Regions from separate parts of the Cronobacter sp. 153480017-3 genome, predicted to be linked through region 2. Evidence: predicted binding sites of a transcription regulator. Region 2 holds the regulator's gene; the other holds the start of a gene.
What was found. Region 2 encodes PhoB, which activates phosphate uptake and scavenging genes when phosphate is short. Its sites were predicted from a motif close to CTGTCATAAAACTGNCNNAT; they were not measured.
Positions count from the first base shown of each region.

Region 1: uvrB (excinuclease ABC subunit UvrB) is a predicted target of PhoB. The motif match lies at 1,473-1,492, and genes of this name have one in related genera.

Region 1 is NZ_JBSEYN010000002.1:232,754-237,181, forward strand. It holds gene bioD (dethiobiotin synthase) at 1-129, shown strand, start outside; gene ACUW6V_RS05605 (ABC transporter ATP-binding protein) at 126-833, opposite strand; gene uvrB (excinuclease ABC subunit UvrB) at 1,724-3,745, shown strand; gene yvcK (uridine diphosphate-N-acetylglucosamine-binding protein YvcK) at 3,886-4,428, opposite strand, start outside.
Region 2 is NZ_JBSEYN010000007.1:127,906-132,333, forward strand. It holds gene sbcC (exonuclease subunit SbcC) at 1-97, opposite strand, end outside; gene sbcD (exonuclease subunit SbcD) at 94-1,308, opposite strand; gene phoB (phosphate response regulator transcription factor PhoB) at 1,507-2,196, shown strand; gene phoR (phosphate regulon sensor histidine kinase PhoR) at 2,219-3,532, shown strand; gene brnQ (branched-chain amino acid transporter carrier protein BrnQ) at 3,931-4,428, shown strand, end outside.

The sequences.
Region 1 (4,428 bases), on a different contig from region 2:
CAGGAGTATCTCGCCACGCTTGAGCAGCTGTTACCGGCCCCGATGCTTGGCGAAATTCCGTGGCTGGGGGCCGAACCTGACGTGACGCCTGCCGCGCAGTGGATCGATCTCAGCAAACTGGCGCGCTAGGGCGCTATCCAGTGCATAAGACGCGCATCGGTTAACTGCGCCGCGCTACCGCGGGCCACGGCGCGCCCGCGGTGCAGCAGGCAGAAGCGATCCGCCACCCGGCGGATAAACGACAGATGGCGCTCTACTACTAACAGGCTCATTCCCCATTCGCGGCTAAGCCGTGTGAGCAGATCCGCAAGCCTCGGAATGAACGCCTGCCCGAGGCCGCGCGTCGGTTCATCGAGGATCAGCAGACGAGGCCGCGTGACCAGCGCCTGGGCGAGCGTCAGCTGCAGCGCCAGCTCTGGCTCAAGCCCCGCGGCCTGGGTGTGGCGATGTGTCCAGAGCGTCGGGAACAGATCAAACACCGGCTCCGGGCTGGCCGCATTTTCAGGCTGCGCGCGCAGCGCGATATGCAGATTTTCTTCCACCGTCAGCTGTGAAAAATAGCGCCGCTCCTGGGGCACGTAGCGGATGCCGAGCGCCGCGCGGGCGTCCGGGCCGACGCGCATTAACTCCTGCGGCGCGGCGCCAGTCTCGTGCCAGAGCATGCTGCCGCTCTTAACCGGCAGATAGCCTGCCACGCAGTTCAGCAGCGTGGTTTTTCCCATGCCCGGCGCGCCGATAACGCAGGTGCACTCGCCGGGCAGAAGATCGAGGCTGACATCCCACAGCGTGTGCTGCGTGCCGTAAAAGTGGTTAACCGCGTGCAGACTTAACATGGCGCTTCTCCTTCAGACAGGGTATCGGAATACAGCATGGGTATATGCGCTCTGACGCCCGCATATACAGTGACTTCCCCGGCCTGCCCGCGCGTCCTGCTGTCGCTTCCCGCCAATGACGGGAAGAGGGTGTAGTTCCGGTAAACGGGATACTGCAATTCTCTTGCCAGCCAGTGAAATGCCCTTCGATCGCGCCTGAAATTGAGACTAAACCTGAAAGCCTGCGTCAGGCGCAGTGGGTTATCCTGGAAAAAGCCGGGCGGCGTGCACATTTTGAGTGCTGGTCAGGGCGTGGTTTTGGTGCAGCGTTGCGCAAAAGTAAAGCAAAAATGTGTGAAAAGGATCGCGCAAAGCGCCGCGCAGAAAGCAAGGGAAATTCTTCAAAACCAGCCGGGAAAATTTTTTTCTGAGCCAGACGCGGGCACATCGAGCCAGGCGGCGACACGGCGCGCTTTCAGGGCTGGACGCAGTTATCCACTATTCCTGTGGATAACCTTGTGTATTAGAGTTAGAAAACGCGCCGTAAGCGAGAGCCGATGCGGCTTGCACCCGATCTGGCGCGAAAGCCGTCTTTTCAGGAAAATTCTTTAAAATTAATAGCTTAATTAAAATCAAGCACTGAAGAAAAAGTGTCATCTGCTGCAACAAAAGTATCACAGCCTCGCTTGACAAATGTTAAAGGATAAAAAATTTTGGGGATAACCGCCCTCGTATAGTGTTTTATCCGGCGCAGGAGCAAATTTACTTCATACCAGATGGTAAAAATGCGCTGTGAACAAAATCCGCTAACCTGCCACTGATTTTATATCCAGTATTTATCGCTGGCAAAAATCGCTGTGGCGAGTAAAATTAACGCTCTGTCCGCGCAAATCTTCATCAGGTGTTTCTTCATGAGCAAACCGTTCAAACTCAATTCCGCTTTCAAACCTTCCGGCGACCAGCCTGAGGCTATCCGCCGCATCAAGGAAGGGCTGGAGGACGGGCTGGCGCACCAGACGCTGCTGGGTGTGACGGGCTCGGGGAAAACGTTCACCATGGCGAACGTCATCGCCGATTTGCAGCGCCCGACGATGGTGCTGGCACCGAACAAAACGCTGGCGGCGCAGCTCTATGGCGAGATGAAAGAGTTCTTCCCGGAAAACGCCGTGGAATATTTCGTCTCGTACTACGACTACTACCAGCCGGAAGCCTATGTGCCGAGCTCCGATACCTTTATCGAGAAGGACGCGTCGGTAAACGAGCACATTGAGCAGATGCGTCTGTCGGCCACCAAAGCGCTGCTGGAGCGGCGCGATGTGGTGGTGGTGGCGTCGGTCTCCGCTATCTATGGTCTGGGCGACCCGGATCTCTACCTGAAGATGATGCTGCATCTCACCAAAGGGATGATTATCGACCAGCGGGCCATTTTGCGTCGCCTGACGGAGCTGCAATACACCCGCAACGATCAGGCGTTCCAGCGCGGCACCTTTCGCGTGCGCGGCGAGGTGATTGACATCTTCCCGGCAGAATCGGACGAGCTGGCGCTGCGCGTTGAGCTGTTCGACGAAGAGGTGGAGCGGCTGTCGCTGTTCGACCCACTGACCGGCACCGTCGATTCCATTATCCAGCGTTTTACCGTCTACCCGAAAACGCACTACGTCACCCCGCGTGAGCGCATTGTGCAGGCGATGGAAGAGATCAAAGTAGAGCTGGCGGAGCGCCGCAAAGTGCTGCTGGAAAATAACAAACTGCTGGAAGAACAGCGCCTGACCCAGCGTACCCAGTTCGATCTCGAAATGATGAACGAGCTGGGGTATTGCTCCGGCATTGAAAACTACTCGCGCTATCTCTCTGGCCGTGGCCCTGGCGAAGCGCCGCCGACGCTGTTTGACTATCTGCCGGCGGATGGCCTGCTGGTGGTTGATGAATCACACGTCACCATTCCGCAGATCGGCGGGATGTATCGCGGCGACCGCGCGCGTAAAGAGACGCTGGTGGAATATGGTTTCCGCCTGCCGTCAGCGCTGGATAACCGCCCGCTGAAGTTTGAAGAGTTCGAGGCGCTGGCACCGCAGACGGTGTATGTCTCGGCGACCCCCGGCAACTACGAGCTGGAAAAATCGGGCGGCGAGATTATCGACCAGGTGGTGCGCCCGACCGGTCTGCTCGATCCGATTATCGAAGTGCGCCCGGTGGCGACCCAGGTGGACGATTTGCTGTCCGAAATCCGCAAGCGCGTCGCCATCAACGAGCGCGTGCTGGTGACGACGCTCACCAAGCGTATGGCGGAAGATTTAACCGAATATCTGGAAGAGCACGGCGAGAAAGTGCGCTATCTGCACTCGGATATCGACACCGTGGAGCGTATGGAGATTATCCGCGATCTGCGTCTTGGCGAGTTCGATGTGCTGGTGGGTATCAACCTGCTCCGTGAGGGGCTGGACATGCCGGAAGTGTCGCTGGTGGCTATTCTCGACGCCGACAAAGAGGGCTTCCTGCGCTCCGAACGTTCGCTTATCCAGACGATTGGCCGCGCGGCGCGTAACGTGAACGGCAAGGCGATTCTCTACGGCGATAAAATCACGCCGTCGATGGCGAAGGCGATTGGCGAAACCGAACGCCGTCGTGAGAAACAGCAGGCGTATAACGAAGAGCACGGCATTGTGCCGCAGGGGCTTAACAAGAAAGTGGTCGATATTCTGGCGCTTGGCGAGAATATTGCGAAAACCAAGCCGAAAGGACGCGGAAAAGGGCGCACCGTGGCAGATGCCGAAGCCGCTGAACTGGCGCTGACGCCGAAAGCGTTGCAGCAGAAAATTCATCAGCTTGAGGCGCAGATGGTGCAACACGCGCAGAACCTGGAGTTTGAAGAGGCGGCGCAGTTGCGCGATAAGCTTCATCAGTTGCGCGAGCTCTTTATCGCCGCGTCGTAAGTTCTTCTGGTTGTGACGGGTTTTGTGGTGTGGTGGGTGCGCTTCGCTTACCCACCCTACATATCATCACAGCCCATTGCGGGAGCCGTAGGGCGGGTAAGCGCAGCGCACCCGCCGTAACCCCAGCGCACCCATAGCGCTTACCCCAGCGCCTGAATCGCCTTTTCCAGCGCTGCGCGCAACAGGTGGCGGTCGTGGCGGTAAGGAATATCGCTCGCTTCCAGCGGCTCCTGAATCACAATTCTGTCCTTCGCGCCGCTCACATCCACCTTCGGGCCAACGACCACGGCATCCACTACACGTTTACCGATATGCGCTTCCATCAGCGCGAGCTTCTCTTCGAGCCTGAGCGCAGCAGCGGCCGGGCTTAACTCGCGGCCTAAATTGCCGATGTAAACCATCGGCGCAGGCGTGCGGCGCAGCGCTTTGGCGAGATCGTCAAGCAGCAGCAGCGGCATCAGGCTGGTATAAAAACTGCCGGGGCCAATCACAATCAAATCCGCTTCGGCAATCGCCTCAACGGCCTCGCGCGTCGCCTGTACTGCAGGGTAGAGCATCAGCTCTTTCGGCGGATGGCTCAGCAAATCGATATTCACTTCGCCATACACTTCGTTATCGTCGCGATCGATAGCCATCAGATCGACCGGTTGCTCAGACATCGGGATCAGGAACGCGTCCACTTT
Region 2 (4,428 bases):
AGAGCCCGTTGCTCGCGAACGGTTCGGCGGTAAAGTCGATTTTCCATTCGCCTTTCAGCGAGTTCAGGTTTTTTAGCCGCAGGGTTAAGATTTTCATGCCTCGTCCTCCTCGTGCAGGCTCTCCAGCGTGCGGGCGAAGAGCGTGCGCAGGCGCGCTTTCTCCGGCTCCTCAAGCGCCTCCAGCTCCAGGCGGCGTTCAAACACCTCTTCCGGCCCCAGCTCGCTGAGCGTTTCGGTGCTCAGCGTGCCGAGCGCGCGCTCGCGCATTTCGCGGCTGCGACGCAGAAGGACAACCTCCACCGGCAGGCTTTCGGTGAGCTGGCTTATCTGACGGTGCATATCATGCAGAAACTCGCCGGTGTCGATTTCGATATCGAGCCAGACTTTTGGATCATCCGGCGCGTCGCGCCACTGTTCGAGCTGCGCGGTAATGGATTCCAGGCTGCCTTTCAGCACCGCCAGCGGCTGGCTGACCGGCACCGGCAGGGCCGTGACGTCGCGCAGTTTGCCGTCTGCAAACTCCACCAGATAAACGCTTTTCTCTTTGCCGGTTTCATCAAAGCTCAGCGCAATCGGCGAGCCGCTGTAGCGGATATGCTCGCAGCCCGCCACTTTCTGGGCGCGGTGAATATGCCCGAGCGCGATATAATCGGCGGGCGGAAAGCGGTCCGCCGGGAAGGCGTCGAGCGTGCCTATATAGATGTCGCGTACCGCGTCACTTTTGGTCACGCCGACAGTGGTCAGATGGCCGGTCGCGATAATCGGCAGATTACGGTCGCCGCGAAGCGCGCACGCGGCCTCATAGCTCTGCTGGTAGTGCAGGCTGATGGCTTCCAGCAGTTGCTGCTGCTTTTCACGGCCTGACTGCCCGCCAAGGCTTCGTAGCACGTCGCGCGGGCGCAAAAACGGCACCGGGCAGAGCACCGCGCCAGGTTCGCCGTCGCGGCGGTACAAAAGCGTGGCCTGCGTTTCTGGCGTAAGCTGCGCGCTGGCGATAACGTGGGTATTGAGGCAGGCCAGCAGTTCGCGGGATTCATTGAGCGTTGCCACCGAATCGTGGTTGCCGCCGAGCACGATAAGCGGGCAGTTCGCCGCCTGGAGTTTGACCACAAAGCGGTTATAGAGCTCACGCGCATAGCTTGGCGGCGCGCCGGTATCGAAGATGTCGCCCGCGACGATAATCGCATCTACCTGATGCGCAACCGCTGCCTCCAGCAGCCAGTCGAGAAAGGCTTCATGTTCGGCGGCGCGGCTTTTAGCGTAAAAATTTTGACCAAGATGCCAGTCTGAGGTATGCAGAATACGCATGGGATGCCCTGTGGCGAAAAAGCGAGAAGGGGATTATAAACATCCAGTACGGCGGGTGTCCTGTTTCGTCGCGCCGCCGGGTTTAACCGCCTGCGCTGACAGGTCATCTTACGGTCATCTTTTTCATAAATCTGTCATAAATCTGACGCATAATGGCGCCGCATAACATACTGTTTACTTTATTTAACAGGGCGAATCATGGCGAGACGTATTCTGGTCGTTGAAGATGAAGCACCTATCCGCGAGATGGTGTGTTTCGTACTGGAACAAAACGGCTTCCAGCCGGTGGAAGCGGAAGATTATGACAGTGCGGTGAATCAACTCAATGAGCCGTGGCCCGATCTGATTCTGCTGGACTGGATGCTGCCCGGCGGATCGGGGATCCAGTTTATTAAACATATCAAACGCGAAGCGCTGACCCGTGAGATCCCTGTGGTGATGCTGACCGCGCGCGGCGAAGAAGAAGATCGCGTGCGTGGCCTGGAGACCGGGGCTGACGATTACATTACCAAACCGTTCTCCCCGAAAGAGCTGGTGGCGCGTATTAAAGCGGTTATGCGCCGTATCTCGCCGATGGCCGTTGATGAAGTCATCGAAATGCAGGGCTTAAGCCTCGATCCGTCATCGCACCGCGTGATGACCGGCGAAAACCCCCTTGATATGGGGCCGACCGAATTCAAGCTGTTACACTTCTTTATGACGCACCCGGAGCGCGTTTACAGCCGCGAACAGCTGCTGAATAACGTCTGGGGCACCAATGTCTATGTGGAAGATCGCACCGTGGATGTGCATATCCGCCGCCTGCGTAAGGCGCTGGAGCAGAGTGGTCATGACAGAATGGTTCAGACGGTGCGCGGTACGGGTTATCGGTTCTCAACCCGTTTTTAAACCCAAAACAGGAGTGTGACGCGTGCTGGAACGGCTGTCATGGAAAAGACTGGTGCTGGAGCTGTTGCTCTGCTGTATCCCGGCGCTGGTGCTCGGGGCGATATTCGGCTATCTGGCATGGTTTTTACTGGCGGCGGTGACCGGATTGCTTATCTGGCATTTCTGGAATCTGCTGCGGCTTTCCTGGTGGCTGTGGGTGGATCGCAGCATGACGCCGCCGCCCGGCAGCGGGAGCTGGGAGCCGCTGCTCTACGGCCTGCACCAGATGCAGTTGCGCAATAAAAAACGCCGCCGCGAACTGGGTAATCTTATCAAACGCTTTCGCAGCGGCGCGGAATCCCTGCCGGACGCCGTGGTGCTGACCACGGAAGAGGGCGTCATCTTCTGGTGTAACGGCCTTGCGCAACAGCTTCTCGGCCTGCGCTGGCCGGACGATAACGGCCAGAACATCTTAAACCTGCTGCGCTACCCGGAATTCACCAGCTATCTGCGCGGCAAGGAGTTCAACCGGCCATTGCATCTGGTGCTCAATAACGGGCGTCATCTTGAGTTTCGCGTGATGCCGTACAGCGAAGATCAGCTGTTAATGGTGGCGCGCGACGTCACGCAGATGCATCAGCTCGAAGGCGCGCGGCGCAACTTCTTCGCTAACGTCAGCCATGAGTTGCGCACGCCGCTCACCGTGTTGCAGGGGTATCTGGAGATGATGCACGAGCAGACGCTCGAAGGGCCGCTGCGTGAAAAAGCGCTGCACACGATGCGCGAGCAGACCTTCCGCATGGAAGGGCTGGTGAAACAGCTACTCACGCTCTCGAAAATCGAGGCGGCGCCCGCGATGCAGCTTAACGAAACCATCGACGTGCCGATGATGCTGCGGGTGGTGGAGCGCGAGGCGCAGACGCTGAGCCAGCAGAAGCATACCTTCACGTTTGAGGTCGATCCGCAGCTTAAAGTGCTGGGCAACGATGAGCAGTTGCGCAGCGCGATTTCAAACCTGGTGTATAACGCGGTCAACCATACGCCCGCCGGGACGCACATCACGGTGCGCTGGGAGCATGTGGCGAACGGCGCGCGCTTTAGCGTGGCCGACACCGGGCCGGGGATCGCCGCGGAGCATATCCCGCGCCTCACCGAGCGTTTCTATCGCGTGGATAAAGCACGCTCGCGCCAGACGGGCGGCAGCGGGTTAGGGCTTGCGATTGTGAAACATGCGCTGACGCACCACGACGCGCGTCTGGAGATTGAAAGTACGCCCGGCAAAGGCACCACGTTTTCGTTCCTCCTGCCGGAGCGGTTAATCGTCTCCGCGCCCGCCAAAGCCGTTTCCGACGTGTAATTCGTAAAGCTTCCTTTCCAGGGCCAGCCATAAGCTGGCCTTATTCATTTTTTCGCCGCCTCTGAACGCTTTTTTCAGCGTTTGACGCTTTTTTGCTCGCGCGAATCGCCGGAGGTTTTTTACGATTTTAGATTTTATCACTGCTCTGAAACTTAGATCTGGCATAAAGGTCTGGTTTTACGATCCCGTCTTGCCTTTAAACGTTATAAGCGTTTAAATTGCGCCCCTGCTATTGCCAGACCGACTGTTTTTACCTGGTAAATCGAAAAACAATTCTTCGCCAGCGTAATCGGGAAGCATATCCCGCTGTCAGCTCTGCAAATAGCCGCGTTTTCGTCAGGTGACTGGCGATAAAAAATTAGTCAATTTCAACACCACATCCACAGGCAGTAAATCTTATGACCCATCGTTTAAAATCGCGCGACATTATCGCACTGGGGTTTATGACCTTTGCGTTGTTTGTCGGCGCGGGCAATATCATTTTCCCTCCCATGGTTGGTTTGCAGGCCGGTCCGCATGTCTGGACGGCGGCGATCGGCTTTCTTATTACCGCCGTGGGTCTGCCTGTGCTGACTGTGGTGGCGCTGGCGAAAGTCGGCGGTGGCGTTGACAGCCTGAGCCATCCGATTGGCCGCGTCGCGGGCATTCTGCTGGCGACGGTGTGTTATCTGGCCGTCGGGCCGCTGTTCGCGACGCCGCGCACCGCGACCGTGTCGTTTGAAGTGGGCATTGCGCCGCTCACCGGCGACGGCGCGCTGCCGCTGCTCATCTACAGCCTGGTCTATTTCGCGCTGGTGATTCTGGTGTCGCTCTATCCGGGCAAACTGCTGGATACCGTGGGCAACTTCCTGGCCCCGCTGAAAATCATCGCGCTGGTGGTGCTGTCGGTGGCGGCG